2 regions of the Roseovarius rhodophyticola genome follow, and region 1 is predicted to be linked to the other one. Evidence: riboswitches for the same ligand, from Rfam matches in the RefSeq annotation. Region 1 holds a riboswitch; the other holds the start of a gene.
The links. A riboswitch is a leader RNA that binds a small molecule or an ion and turns the genes downstream of it on or off. The one in region 1 is predicted to bind cobalamin.
Positions count from the first base shown of each region.

Region 2: linked by a shared signal. The riboswitch ahead of RZS32_RS01050 (hypothetical protein) and the one ahead of RZS32_RS10325 (CbtB domain-containing protein) in region 1 are both predicted to bind cobalamin.

Region 1 covers NZ_CP146606.1:2,040,941-2,048,493, forward strand. The annotation lists partial or broken gene cobN (cobaltochelatase subunit CobN) at 1-2,365, opposite strand, end outside; gene RZS32_RS10300 (GNAT family N-acetyltransferase) at 2,365-2,820, opposite strand; gene cobW (cobalamin biosynthesis protein CobW) at 2,817-3,881, opposite strand; gene RZS32_RS10310 (DUF1636 domain-containing protein) at 3,950-4,276, shown strand; gene RZS32_RS10315 (hypothetical protein) at 4,281-4,775, opposite strand; gene RZS32_RS10320 (CbtA family protein) at 4,829-5,518, opposite strand; gene RZS32_RS10325 (CbtB domain-containing protein) at 5,522-5,686, opposite strand; cobalamin riboswitch at 5,723-5,941, opposite strand; gene smc (chromosome segregation protein SMC) at 6,172-7,553, shown strand, end outside.
Region 2 covers NZ_CP146606.1:196,132-203,684, reverse strand. The annotation lists gene RZS32_RS01070 (DMT family transporter) at 1-513, shown strand, start outside; gene RZS32_RS01065 (SLC13 family permease) at 600-2,315, shown strand; gene RZS32_RS01060 (lytic transglycosylase domain-containing protein) at 2,331-2,831, shown strand; gene RZS32_RS01055 (YebC/PmpR family DNA-binding transcriptional regulator) at 2,885-3,634, shown strand; cobalamin riboswitch at 3,750-3,936, shown strand; gene RZS32_RS01050 (hypothetical protein) at 4,038-4,310, shown strand; gene RZS32_RS01045 (Mrp/NBP35 family ATP-binding protein) at 4,751-5,821, shown strand; gene RZS32_RS01040 (glycosyl hydrolase family 28-related protein) at 5,988-7,553, shown strand, end outside.

The sequences.
Region 1 (7,553 bases):
CGTTCAACCGTGTCGCCGTGGCTGCGCCAGGGTTCACCGCTTAGAGTTGCCAATGCCTTTGGTTTTGGTCCTGTCCAAGGAGCGGCCATGTCGCAATCCAGCGGATCGAAATCAAGTTCGAGGTCCTCTGCCATAGCCCGCAAGAGGGAGGCGTTTCCCCCTGTCCATCCCCGCGCGGGATGCGTGCCAAGGCAATGGTGAGGTCCAGAAACTGGCGCCCGGTTGGTGACTGGCCGAACACGTGCAACCCGTCGCGTATCTGTGCTTCTTTCAACTCACACAGATATGCGTCGAGCTTGGCCAGATCAGCGTCTTCATCTTCACCCTTGATACCGACATCCACGTCCAGACCGGTCGCAGAGGTCAGCGAAAGGATTTCACGACGAAGATGCGTGATACGGCGTGGATCGACGCCTGCGGCCTCGTAATACTCATCGACCAATGCTTCAAGATCGCGCAAAGGGCCATAGGTTTCTGCGCGGGTGAGCGGCGGGGTCAGGTGATCGACGATCACCGCCTGTGCGCGGCGCTTGGCCTGAGTGCCTTCTCCGGGGTCATTCACGATGAAGGGGTAGATATGTGGTGTGGGGCCGAAGATGGCCTCGGGCCAGCAGGTCTCAGAGAGCGCCAGCGCTTTGCCCGGAAGCCACTCCAGATTGCCGTGTTTGCCCATATGCACAATGGCCTGCGCGCCAAAATGGTGACGTATCCAGAAGTAGAAGGCGAGGTAGTTGTGCGGTGGGACAAGGTCAGGTGAGTGGTACGTATCGGTGGGATCAATATTGTACCCGCGAGCAGGTTGAATGCCGACAACCGCGTTGCCATAGGTCAGAACAGAGAGTTTGAACCCGCCTGCGGCGGGTGCCTCCGGCGGGGATATTTCCGGCAAGAAGAATGGGTCTTCTTCTGGCGTGCCCCAGCGATCGGTGATCTTTCCCTTGAGCGCCCAGGGCAGGGCGTTGAAATATTCGAGATACGTGTCGAGGGGGAGGGTTTCGCCGCCTGATTTATCGGCGCGATCTGTGAGCCAGTTCGTAGGGCCATTCATTATGGCCTGCATCAGTGTATCGCTATCCTCAGGGGCCTGGTCAATCTGGTAGCCTGCGTTCTTGAGCAGAGCCAATACGTGGACAGTGCCCGCAGGCGTATCCAAGCCCACGCCATTGGCGAGGCGCCCGTCCTTGTTCGGGTAGTTAGCAAGGACAAGTGCGACTTTACGGTCAGTGGCAGGGGTCTGGCGCAATGTGGCGCAGTTTTTGGCCAGCGCAGTCACAAATTCAATCCGGTTGCCTTGCGCATGGTACGTGGCAATTGGGCATTGAGTAGCGTCATCGTAAAATGCTTCACCCTTGAAGCTGATGGCGCGGGACAGGATGCGGCCATCGACCTCGGGCAGGGCCACGTTCATGGCGATGTCACGGGCACTGAGGCCTGTGAGCCCTTCGGCCCATGCCTCTTCTGAGGACCCGGCCAGAACGGTCTGAAACACTGGTGCGCCGTTGGCCGACGGCATGGCAAGCGGGTTTGTCGGACTGTCATCTCCGGCATGTGGGGACCCCACCGCAAAGGACGTGGCGTTGAGGATCACGCTTGGCGCTGCGGCCAGGAACAGCTGATCAAGCGTGGCGACCGAGACCGGGTCTTTCAGGGAGGCGACAAAAACGGGCAGCGGGTTCAAGCCGGCCCGCAACAGGGACCGGGTGAGCCGGTTTATGGGATTGAGGCCTGCGCCCTGGACCAAGGCGCGATAAAAGATGATTGGCACAATGGGTGCGTTTTTGGCCCACGCATCTTGCGCCGTTTTGAGATCAGCCAGACCACTTCCAGGCCAGTAGACGCCCGCGCGCAAGAGCGGGGAAGCGGCGGCAGGTTTTTCACCGCCATTCAGCATGGTGTTTACATAGCTTAGGAAATTTGCGGTGTTTGCCGGGCCTCCCTCAACCAGATAAGCCCAAAGCGCGTCGTAGTCGGCGTCAGAAACTGTTGACAGGCTGCGCAGGTCGTCATCCGGTTTGTCGTCACCGGGCAAAAGCGCCAGCTTTACTTCGGCCTCATGCAGGCGTGCGGCATATTGTTCGGCCCCGTATTTCCAGTATCCGACCCCTCCCAGAACACGAGCGACGACCAGGCGGGATTTCGTCGCACATGTATCCAGATGCAGGTCGACAGACATCGGGTGTTGCAGGTGAGTGAGATTTGCAAGCCTGAGGCTTGGCGCAGCTTCCATTTCAGCGCGTGCTTCGGACAAGGCGGCAAGTTCAGTATCTGCGGCAGAGATAAATATGACCTCAGCCGGACTCTGGTTTAGATCGACGGGTTCTTTCCCGTCATCAATCGCTCCGGGTGTGGCGGCAAGCAAATGCATCAGGTTAACGGCTTTTCCATAAAGACCGAGGTTTCATTGGGTCTGTAGTCGCCAAAGATATCGCAACGGGTAAAACCGTGGCGCTCGTATAAACGCATGGCTGCGGATAGCAGTTCTGCGGTTTCCAGGCGCAGAACAGGCAGGTTGAGTGCACGCGCCTGATCCTCGATCTGACGCAAAAGGGCTGCGGCCACACCTTTGCCGCGTGCGCCGTCGGCAGTGAACATCGACTTCACCTCGCCATAGTCATCCTTTGCAGCCAGCGCCCCTGTGCCCAGTGTGGTGTCGCCAATGCGGGCGGCAAAGAAATAGACATCCGGCTCGCACAGATCATCAATGTCGAGGAAATAGTTGTCCTCGGGCGGAAAGTTGGTGCGCATCAGGTCGTGGCTTGCTTCGAGCAGCGCACGTGGGCCATCCGTGCGTGGATCCGCTGGTTCAATAATGAGCGTCACGCGGCCAGCGCTTTTTCAATGGCCGCACGGTCAAGTCCCGATTGGCCGATGACCACCAACCTTGTTTCGCGGGCCTCTGCGCCAAAGGGACGGTCGAAATAAGTTTCCACGCGGGGGCCGACAGCCTGCAAGGTGAGCCGCATGGGTTTCCCCAATACCGCCGCGAAACCCTTGAGGCGCAGGATATCATGCGTGCGGATCACGTCCGCCACCTGTTCGGCAAAAGCATTTGGATCGCTGATCTCAGACCGGGTGACGACAAACGATTCAAACGCATCGTGGTCGTGATCGTGGTGATGATGGTCATGGTCGTCGTGGTGATCATCGTCATGATGATGGTGGTGATGTTCATGGCGGGCGTCCATGTCCGTCTCGGCACCGACGCCCTGACCCAGCAGCACATCCACAGGCAGCGCACCCATAGTGGATTTCACCACCTGAACGCCATCGCGGCTTTCAGAGCGCAGCTGACCCACCAATGTGTTGGCCTCATCCGCTCCCAGAAGGTCGGATTTGTTCACGACGATCATATCAGCACAGGAGACCTGATCTTCAAAAAGCTCTGACAGCGGTGTTTCATGGTCTAGGTTTTCGTCCTGAGCACGCTGAGCGTCGACAGCGGCCACGTCATGGGCAAACCGGCCCTCGGAAACGGCCTTGCCATCGACCACGGTCACAACGCCGTCCACGGTCACGCGGGTGGAAATCTCTGGCCAGCTAAAGGCACGGACCAAAGGCTGGGGCAGGGCCAGTCCGGAGGTTTCGATCACGATGTGGTCTGGTGCATCTGGGCGGTCGAGCAGTTTTTCAAGCGTTGGAATGAAATCCTCAGCCACGGTGCAGCAGATGCAGCCGTTTGATAGCTCCATCACGTCTTCCTCGGCACAACCTTCGATACCGCAGCCCTTCAGGATGCCACCATCGACGCCAAGGTCGCCGAACTCATTGATGATCAAAGCAATGCGGCGCCCGTTTGCGTTTTCCAGCATATGGCGGATGAGGGTGGTCTTGCCGGCTCCAAGAAACCCGGTGACGACAGTTGCGGGAATTTTCGACTGCATGGTGTTCTCCTTGAAGGGCTTGTCAGTGCTGCTGCCATGGCCTATCGGCGATTTGAGAGGAAATGCCGATGCACCGAATTGTGGTTTGTTCATCTTGTGAAGGCGTGGATGGACCTGCGTTCGCTGAGATGTTGCGAGTTGCCATCGCAGAGCACGGACTGACCTTTGAGGTACAGGACCACATCTGCATGTCGAATTGCGCGCGGGCACTTTCCGTCGCGTTTTCGGCTGCGGGTAAGGCCACGTATCTCTTTGGTGATATCGATCCTGATCGGGACTTGGCCGATACTTTGGCTTTCGCAAAGATGTACATGGACATGCCTGATGGTTGGATCGAAGACGCACGACCGGCTGGGCGTCTGAGACATTGCCTCGTGGGCCGGGTGCCAGCGTAAGTTCTCATTCGATCACAAAGGATTTGATTACTTCGAGCGGCTCACCATTGACGGCCAGATGCGAATGATCATTGGCATTTAGCGTCACGCGCAGGGTGTGTTCACCCTTGGGCAAGGCAGAAAGTTGCAACCACGGTGCATAGGCACGGGTGATTTTCACATCGTTGATGTAAACATGCGCATGCCCTTTCCCCGGCTCATGCTCGCCGTTGACGCCGACCGGGTCAAATTCGAAATTCGTGGTCACAATCTCAAGATTGCGGCTTTGGGGGCCATCTGGATGTAACACAACGCTAAGGGTCGGTGGCTTGTCAGACACGTCTGTCATCTTCGAGTGGTCCATGCCTTCGTGTCCGCCATGATCATGCGCGCTGTGGTCATGCACGGCAGACCCATGTTCATGCCCTTCGAGCTGTGCGCCGCTTGTGGCAGCGATGAGAAACCCAATACCTGTTCCAAAGAACAGTCCGATGATCAGAAAAATGATCGTCTTTGGCATTTCAGAACCCTTTCAAACAAATCCCGGCGCTACGCAACGCCGGGACAGAAAGATTATGCAATGGCTTCTTCCTGGTTTTCACTTTGCCAGAAGTAGCCTGCAAGTGCGCCAAGAATCGCCCAAACTATCAGCCCAACACCAAGCGCGCGGCTGGCAAAGAGCGCGGCAATTTCAGGTGGAACCGGTCCAATCAGGGTATCAGGATGCGGCGCGCCCCAAATATGTGGTGCCAAGATAAGCGCAAATCCAGCGCCCCAAGCCACCCAGTTGGATCCAAAGGCTAAGAGCATCAGGCCAATCCCGGTTGCAGTGACCGTTGACCACCACCAGATTTGCCGAAGCCCAACATCTGCTGCTGCAACACCGGGAACCTCGGGAGGCATCGAGAATGCTGGAGCAAAGTGGAACGTAACGAATCCGGCGATGCCCCACAGCAGCCCTTTGCGCGCGTCGATTTGGATGTCGCGCTCTGCTGCCATAGCCATGGCGGCCACGAGGATAAGCGCATACCCGACGTATATTAGCGCTGAGAAGAGGACACTCAGCCCATCCCGCATGGCGTCAAAGCCGGGAAGTTCGGGGTGCGCAGTCACAGGGTCAGCCCCGAAATGCACCAGATCACCGCCCTCATAGAGTTCGGCATGGAGCAACACAGGTTGCACGAATACGAACTGCAACACGGCTGCCAGCAGCCCTGCGCAGAAGCCAGCGAACAGCGCGCTGGTCAGAATTTTCTGAAACATGGCTTAGTGGCAGGGAAAGCCAGTTGCGTGGCGCACATCATGAGCCGCATCGTGCAGAGCTGCGGCTTGGACATGTCCGGCAACGGTGATGATGCCAAAGCCCAAAACCAGAGCCGCCACGATTGGCAAGACAGAGGATCTGGAGGTGGATTTTACCAGGGTCGTCATAGTTTGTCTCCTTTTACGGCTCTCACCCGAGCCGTTGAATTAGGTTCTACGAAGGCCGGTCTCCTGGCTCGCGGGTCGGTGCATCCATCGGCCTTCCCGGGGTCATCCCAGTGGCGCTGCGATGGGTGCTCTCCGCTTACAGTCGCGGGGGCGGCTGACGATTTGGCGCCCTGAATGGGTCCGCTGTCACGTCATTCCCAGTTTCATCCCCAGTGCTTTGCACATTGCGCGGGGAACCTTGCCTCTCTGGTATGAGACTGACCACACGCCCCGTCAAGAAAGATTCCGACCTCCAGCAGCTTTTGAGCGGCATTTCTCGCCGAAGCTTTCTTAAGGTTTATTCAATATCTTGTGGATAACTGGCAGAGTATAGCCACATACAGGGGTTTTGCGTTGACTCCATGGCTCCGGCTGGCGTTCCATATGCTTCCAAGGCTGGAATCACTTATAAAACCAGATCGGCCAGGTAAGAGGGATCGACACGCGTGCAGTTTTCCAAGCTCAGATTGACAGGCTTCAAAAGTTTTGTGGATCCGACCGACCTGTTCATCTCGGATGGTTTGACCGGTGTGGTTGGGCCAAACGGCTGTGGCAAGTCGAACCTGCTTGAGGCGTTGCGTTGGGTTATGGGAGAAAACCGACCCACCTCGATGCGTGGTTCGGGCATGGAAGATGTGATTTTTGCCGGTGCGGCAACGCGGCCCGCGCGCAACTTTGCAGAGGTCAGCATCCATATCGACAATTCCGAGCGCCTTGCCCCGCAGGGGTTCAACGATGCCGATCATCTTGAGATCGTGCGCCGGATCACCCGGGACGTGGGCAGCGCCTATAAGGTGAACGGCAAGGATGTGCGGGCGCGTGATGTTCAGATGCTCTTTGCCGATGCGTCGACGGGTGCGCATTCCCCGGCCCTGGTCCGGCAAGGTCAGATTTCAGAGTTGATCAATGCCAAACCCACGGCGCGTCGGCGTATTCTTGAGGAAGCGGCGGGGATTTCGGGCCTCTATCAGCGGCGGCATGAGGCCGAATTGAAGCTGAAGGGGGCAGAAACGAATCTGACCCGCGTGGATGATGTCATTGAACAGCTTGCCGGACAATTGGCGCAGTTGGCGCGACAGGCCAAGCAGGCCATGCGCTATCGCCAAATTGGGGAAGAGCTGCGGCAGGCCGAGGGTCTGTTGCTATACCGGCGTTGGAAAGAGGCCGATGTCGTGCGGGCCACTGCTGAGCAGGAGTTGACAGAGCGCACGGCAGAGGCTGGTCGCGCCGAGGCCGCGGCACGTGAAGCCGCCAAATTGCGTCAGCGCGCTGAGGAAGCCTTGCCACCGCTGCGCGAGGAAGAGGCGATTGCCGCCGCAATTCTGCAGCGCTTGATGGTCAGTCGCGATACTCTGGCCGATCAGGAACAGGCGGCGCAGGATCGCATTGAGACCTTGCAGGCGCGCATTGAGCAACTTGAGCTCGATATGGAGCGCGAGGGTAATCTCAACCGCGACGCGGGCGAGACCATCGAGCGGCTCGAATGGGAGGCCAAAGAACTGGCCAAGGCGACTGAGGGGCACGAAGACCGCGTGGCCGAGGCTGCAAAGGAAGCGCAGGATGCGGCGGCTGTGTTGCAGACACGGGAAACCGACCTGTCGCAACTGACCGAAGATGTCGCACGGTTGGCGGCCCGGCATCAATCTGTGCAGCGTTTGGTGGAAGATCATAAGACGACGCTGCAAAAATCTGAGGACCAAGCGACCCACGCGAAAGACGCCGCACAGGCCGCAGAAGCCGCGGTTGCTGAGGCATCGGAACAGTTTGAAACAGCCCAAAAAGCAGAAACCGAAGCTGCTTCGGCCGCCGTCGCAGCAGAGCAAGCGCT
Region 2 (7,553 bases), 1.8 Mb from region 1:
CTATTGGTCGGGCCGGAGGCCAGCCTTCCGGCCAGCGCAAGTGCGGGGTTTGTGCTTTTGGCGCTATGCGCACCAATGCTCTATGCGACCGAAGGCAACCTGGTGGCCAAATGGGGCACGCAGGGGCTGGACCCGATGCAGGTCATCTTTGGGGCGTCACTTATCGGCATGGCGCTGACCTTTCCCATGGCTTTGGTGTCGGGGCAATGGATCAACCCGCTGATAACGTTTGGAAAACCTGAGATCGCGCTCATCGCCGCAGCCGCGCTGCACGCGCTTGTCTATGCCTGCTATGTCTGGATGGTCGGGCGTGCGGGGTCCGTTTTTGCGGCGCAAACCAGCTATGTGGTCACGGCCATGGGCGTTCTGTGGTCCATGGCCATCCTGAGCGAGAGCTATTCGGTGTGGGTCTGGCTCGCGCTGGGCGTCATGCTCCTGGGCATGTTCCTGGTCCAGCCACGTGCCGCTCGAGTGCTTGTGCCGGGCCGTGTGATCGAAGAAGATCAAACCTAGTTCAAAGGAGCCGTTCGCACGTGATTGCAACGCTTGATCTCAGCCAGACCACTCAGGCCATCATTGCGCTGAGCGTTGTGGCTTTGATGTTTTTCCTTTTTATTCGAGAGGTTTACCCAACTGAAGTGGTGGCTCTAGGAGGCGCGGCTTTACTGCTGGCAACGGGTGTACTGCCTTATGAGGCCGCGTTGAACGTTTTGGCTAACCCGGCTCCATGGACCATTGCGGGCATGTTCATCATCATGGGCGCCTTGGTACGTACCGGTGCGCTTGATGCGTTCACCTCTGTCGCGGACAAACAGGCCAAAGTGAACCCGAAACTGGCCATCGGAATGCTGATGCTCTTTGTGGTGTTTGGCTCGGCCTTTATGAACAACACCCCTGTTGTCGTGGTCATGATCCCGATTTTCGTGCAGCTGGCGCGATCACTCGGTGTCACAGCCTCCAAGATGCTGATCCCGTTGAGTTATGCTGCCATTTTGGGGGGCACCCTGACGCTGATTGGGACATCGACCAACCTGCTGGTCGATGGCGTGGCGCGCGCGCAGGGGATGGAACCCTTCACGATCTTTGAGGTCACGCCCCTGGCCGTGTGCCTGGTCGCTTGGGGCGCGGTGTATCTTTATTTCATTGCACCGCGGCTGTTGCCTGACCGGGAAAGCATGGCGGATATGCTCTCGGATCGCTCGAAGATGAAGTTTTTCACTGAGGCGGTGATCCCGCCTGAGAGCAACCTGATTGGCCGCGAAGTGACTGGTGTTCTACTTTTCAAACGCGATGGTGTGAGACTGATTGACGTGATCCGGGGGGACCTGTCATTGCGGCGCAATTTGAAGGGCGTTGAGTTGCAGGTGGGCGACCGCGTGGTGCTGCGGACGCAGATGACCGAACTTCTGAGCCTGCAACGCAACAAGGAACTCAAGCGCGTCGATCAGGTTTCTGCGGTGGAAACGAGCACGGTTGAGGTGTTGATCACGCCCGGGTGCAAGATGGTTGGACGCAGCCTTGGGTCTTTGCGTCTGCGGCGGCGGTTTGGGGTTTATCCCTTGGCTGTGCACCGGCGGAACCAAAACATCGGGATGCAGCTTGATGAGTTGATCGTGCGTGTGGGCGATACGCTTTTGCTCGAAGGGGCGCCGGAGGATATCAAACGATTGGCCAACGAGATGGATTTGGTGGATGTCAGCCAACCCTCGGCGCGGGCCTACAGACGGGGCCATGCGCCAATCGCTCTGGCCGCCTTGGCGGGCATCGTGATCCTCGCCGCTTTGGGGGTTGCGCCCATTCTCGCCCTCACAGTTGTAGCCTTGGCCGTGGTGCTGCTGGCGCGTTGCATTGATGCAGATGAAGCGTTTTCCTTTGTTGATGGACGTCTTCTGGCGCTGATCTTTTCCATGCTGGCGGTGGGGGCAGCCCTGGAGGCGTCAGGTGCTGTCGCGCTGATTGTCGAGGCGATTGCGCCTGTGTTATCCATGTTGCCTGCGTTTTTGGTGATCTGGGCGATTTACCTGATCACCTCGGTGTTGACCGAACTGATCAGCAACAACGCTGTGGCTGTTGTGGTTACGCCCATTGCCATCGGACTGGCCGAAGCGCTTGGTGTGGACGCGCGGCCTTTGGTGATCGCGGTTATGGTCGCGGCCTCGGCCAGTTTTGCCACGCCCATCGGCTATCAGACCAACACGCTGGTTTATGGTCCCGGCGGGTATAAGTTCACAGACTTTATGAAGGTCGGTATTCCGCTTAACCTGAGCATTGGAGTGTTGGCGAGCGTGCTTATTCCGTTTATCTGGCCGCTTTGAGGAGAGCTGTGGGAGATGAGTATTTTGGGAACAGTGAAGACTTGGGCTTTGTGCGGCATGGTTCTGGTCGTGGCGGCGTGTGGGGCGCGGGAAAGCGAACCTGCAACTCCACCGGAGCCGCCGCTTTATCCAAACGAGACGCCTGAAATACGGGCATTGATCAATGAGTATGCTGATTTTTATGAAGTGCCGCGGTCGCTTGTGCACCGGGTGGTACAGCGAGAGAGCGACTACCGCCCCAGAGCGCGCAATGGGCCCTACTGGGGCATGATGCAAATCCTGCCTGCGACGGCGCGTGGTATGGGGTTTCGGGGGGAGCCGAGTGATCTGTTGGATGCAGAGACCAATCTGAAATGGTCAGTTAAATATCTGCGAGGGGCGTGGCTTGTCTCGGACGGGAGTGAGCAGACAGCCGTGCAGTGGTATGCGCGCGGGTATTATTACGAGGCGCGGGATCGGTGTCTTTTGGTTGAAACAGGCCTGCGAGAGCGCGAAGTGGCCAAGCATTGCCGCTGAGCGGTCAGTGACTTATAGAAAGCGCAAAGCAGGAACATCAGTGGAGGTCCACCATGGCCGGCCATTCAAAATGGGCGAATATTCAACACCGCAAAGGGCGTCAGGACAAAATCCGCGCCAAGCTTTTCTCTAAGCTGTCGAAAGAGATTACCATCGCGGCCAAGATGGGTGATCCGGATCCGGAAAAGAACCCGCGTCTGCGTCTTGCAGTGAAGCAGGCCAAGAGCCAGTCGATGCCCAATGACAATATTGATCGCGCGATCAAGAAATCTGTTGCAGGTGAGGGCGAGGATTACGAAGAAATCCGTTACGAGGGCTATGGCCCCAATGGTGTTGCGGTGATCGTTGAGGCGATGACAGACAACCGCAATCGCACCGCTAGCACGGTGCGGTCGACCTTTACCAAGCATGGCGGAAACCTCGGCGAAACTGGCTCCGTTGGCTTTATGTTTGAGCGCAAGGGAGCAGTGAGCTATCCGGCAGAGGCGGGTGATGCCGATACGGTGATGATGGCCGCGATTGAAGCCGGTGCAGAAGATGTGGAAAGCGGTGAGGATGGCCATATCATCTGGTGCGCGGACACGGATTTGAATGATGTCTCAAACGCCTTGGAGGCGGAATTGGGAGAGAGTGAGGAGACCAAGCTGGTCTGGCGACCCACGACGACGACGGAGCTTGATCTGGAGGCCATGCAAAAGCTGATGAAGCTGATTGATGCGCTGGAAGATGATGATGATGTGCAGACCGTCACCACCAATTTTGAGGCCTCGGACGAGGTGATGGCGCAACTCGCGGCGGAATAAGCCAAGCTGCAATAAATTGAGACGGACGCCGGTTTTTTTAACCGGCGTTTTTCTTTGGGTCGTCTTTGTCGCATGCCGAGGCGGTTTCGGGGCTTGTGCTCTTGAAGGTCAGGCGACACACTGGAGGTCTCAAGGTGCCGCGTTTTACGTGGAGAATTGGGAAGCCGGTGCAAATCCGGCACTGCCCCCGCAACGGTAAGGATGGGGGATGAGGCATCAGGCCACTGGGGAAGACCACCTCGGGAAGGCGTCGCATCCGCAACCCGCCAAGTCCGGAAACCAGCCTTGTTCAACGTCAAACCGCGGAGGGCGGTGCGGGCGGATGAGACAGGGGCTCATATCGCTGCGTGCACTATTCTCCGCCCCAATTTCGGCCCGGGGTGTGGCCGGAGGAGTATCAAATATGACAGTGAACCGGATTGTAGACGGGTTAGAACGCTGCGACGCCACAGGCTCAGAAGCCGCGGCTATGGCGCGCCTTGGATTTTTGGAATGGGTTTTTGCGCATCCCGGTGATGTAACGCCCAAAGTTGTCGGCGCTGCTTTGCGAGATCCATCTGTGCAAAACCCAACAAGCGCGGCCGCACGTGCCTTTGTTGAGGTTCTGCGTGAAGCGCGGGACGTGCCTATGGCTCCAATGGTGCGACGAGGTCGGCAGGCACGCGTCCTGCATTGATCCTGTGCAGGGTACAGTTTTCGATATCTCAATAAAAAACGGCGGCGTCTGGGAGGAGGAGCGACGCCGCCGTTTCTTCACGTCCGACTCCAGGGAGGAGGAGAGGAGCCGTTGTGTCTTTTCCGGCCCGAAGGCCGTTTCGTCTCAAACGTCATCCTGTTGAGCCAGGATGTGACGTTAATCCAGACGCCAGGGAGGAGGAGTAGGCGCCCGAATTCCCAAGAGTGCAGCCTGTGTTTGACTGCTCGCTTGACTATCAAGATAGTGTAATGCTGCGACTGCACAATAGTTTTTTGCTGCAATGCAGCTATGCAGAAAATGCATGAAAACAATGATTTAATTTTAGGCAATGTGGTGAAATTGATGCCATTGAGGAAACCAATCTTGCCGCGTGAGAATAAACTATCACTATATGCCAAGAAATGAGGCGGAGTTTGAACATGTCAGATGTGCTGAAACAGGTGCGTGCCCAGCTGGAACAGTTGGAGTTGCCCGATGGGGGCACGTTGATCAGCCGTGACATGGTGCGTGCAATGCGAATCGATGCAGGCCATTTGCGTTTTGTGATTGAGGCCCCATCGGCACAGGTCGCACAGCATATGGAGCCTTTGCGTGCCGCAGCGGAACGTGCGGTGCTGGCCGTGGATGGCGTGGACGCAGCAACGGTGGCGCTCACGGCGCATGAAGGGGGCGCCGAAGCGCCGGCACCGCAGCTCAAGATTGGCGGGCATCCCAAGGGTGGAGATCGGTCAATCCGCCCGGCGAGCGTACGGTCCATTCTCGCCATCGCAAGCGGGAAGGGCGGCGTGGGCAAATCCACCGTGTCCTCTAACCTGGCTGTGGCCCTGGCAAAGGCGGGTCAAAAGGTGGGTCTGCTTGACGCTGACATCCATGGCCCAAGCCAGCCTCGTATGATGGGAGTGAATGCACGCGCGGCCAGCCCTGATGGCAAGGTGATCACGCCGTTGCAGGCGCATGGCGTGAAAATGATGTCCATCGGGTCGATGATGGAGGCGGACAAGGCGGTGATTTGGCGTGGTCCGATGCTGATGGGGGCCTTGCAACAGATGATGAGTCAGGTGGACTGGGGCGATTTGGATGTTCTGATCGTCGATTTGCCGCCTGGAACCGGCGATGTGCAGGTCACTTTATGTCAACGTGCTGCACCCACCGGAGCGATTGTGGTGTCTACGCCGCAAGACGTGGCCTTACTCGACGCACGCAAGGCCATAGATATGTTCCAGACGCTGAAGACGCCAATCCTCGGGCTGATCGAAAACATGTCGTTGTTTCATTGTCCTCATTGCGGCGAAGAAACTGAAATCTTTGGTCATGGCGGTGTTGCTGATGAAGCCGAACGCCTTGGCGTGCCGCTGCTCGCGGCTTTGCCGATCGATCTTGAGACACGGTTGAGCGGCGACGCGGGCCAGCCTGTGGCTCTGGGCGAGGGGGCGGTGGCTGAAGCCTATGCCCGGTTGGCTGATCGCCTTGTCCAAGGTGGTGTTGCATAGTGCGAGCACAAGACACCGCACCGTGACGGTGCTGTGAGACCTCATTAATCCCAAGCTTCTACTTCCTCTTGCCTGAACGGCGCGGGTCTAAACCCCTGCGCCAAGGATTGGTAAATCTTGTGACACCCGGTCGGCACATGTGCTTCGGGTCCAGAAAGGGGAACTCATGAACAAAGCCATCACTGACGGTATTGTCTTTCAGCCGCCTGCCTTTGCGAACGGGCTGGATATGTGGTCAAGCGAGGATGGCACGCCTGGCTCGGCCACATATGACAACGCGGCCAATGCGGCTTTTGTTCCCGCAGATCAGGATTTTGCAGGGGCGCTGGAGCTTCAGAAAACCGATGCAGTGCAAAAACTGCGTTACATGGGAGAAACGCCTTTGCTGCCTGGCGTGTATCTTCAGATCAAAGTGAGGATCAAGGCGATCTCCGGCAATCTTCCAAATGTCCGCGTGGCCGGTTGGGCGGGTGGTCCGGGCGGCGCGCATGTGGCCGGGTTAACCGAAACCGGATCCTCCGTCGCGCTGACCAGCTATGGTGAGGTGGTCGAGCTCTCAGCCATTGTCGGCAGCGGTGCGCGGGGTGGCGTGGACATGCCCTGGGGCACTGAACCGCTTTATGGCCATTTCGGGTTGGATCTCACCGGGGGCAATGGTGGTGTCGTGCGCGTTGATGACATTGAAATCGTGGACATTTCCAACGTTTTCCTGCGCGATATTCAATCCCGTGTTGATGTACGCGATTTTGGCGCTGTTGGGGATGGCAGCACCGATGACCAACCTGCGTTTGAAGCGGCAGATGCGGTGGCGGCAGGGCGTGAGGTTTTGATCCCGTCAGGCACATATCTGTTGGGGGACAGCGTCACATTTCAAAGCCCTGTGCGCTTTGAAGGTCAGGTCACTATGGCAGATGACAAAATCCTGTCTCTGACCAAGAACTTCGATTTTCCAAGCTACGTGGATGCCTTTGGCGGAGACACCGAGCTTGCGTTCAAGAAAGCCTATCAAGCGCTTTTGAACAATCCGGGCCATGTTGAGCTTGACCTCAAGGGGCGCAAGGTGGCGCTACGCGCGCCGGTGGATATGCAGGCAGCGGTCTCGAACAAAACCTTCTACGCATCACGCCACGTGATCAAGAATGGTCAGTTTTCTGTCTTCCCTGGTGCCAATTGGGATACGGAGGTCGTCACCTCACTGGCGACGTATTCGGCGGGGAATTCCAAGACACTCTCTGGTGTCGCGAACGTGGCCAACATTCTCGTGGGATCCCTGGTCGAAGGCAATGGTGTAGGACGCGAGGTTTATGTCCGTGACAAGAATGTCGGGGCGCAGACACTGACACTGAGCGAGCCGCTTTATGATGCCGAAGGCACACAGACATTCACCTTCCGGCGCTTCAAATACATGTGGGATTTCAGCGGCTTTGATCAGATATCTAAGATGTCTGTCTCGAATATTGAATTCCAGTGCGGGGACGATTGCAGTGGTATCCTTCTGCCGCCAGCCGGAACGGCGAACCACTTCCGCGATTGCTTTTTCACCAACCCGCTCAATCGCGGCATCACCAGCCATGGGGAGGGCGATCAAGGTCTATTGGTTGATCGGTGCAATTTCTCCACCAACGAAAGCTCAAAGCTTGTCACCGAGCGGCAGGCGATTGCGCTCAATTGCAACGCCAATGACGTGAAAATCCGCCATTGCCGCGCGTCGCATTTCCTGCATTTCGCAGTT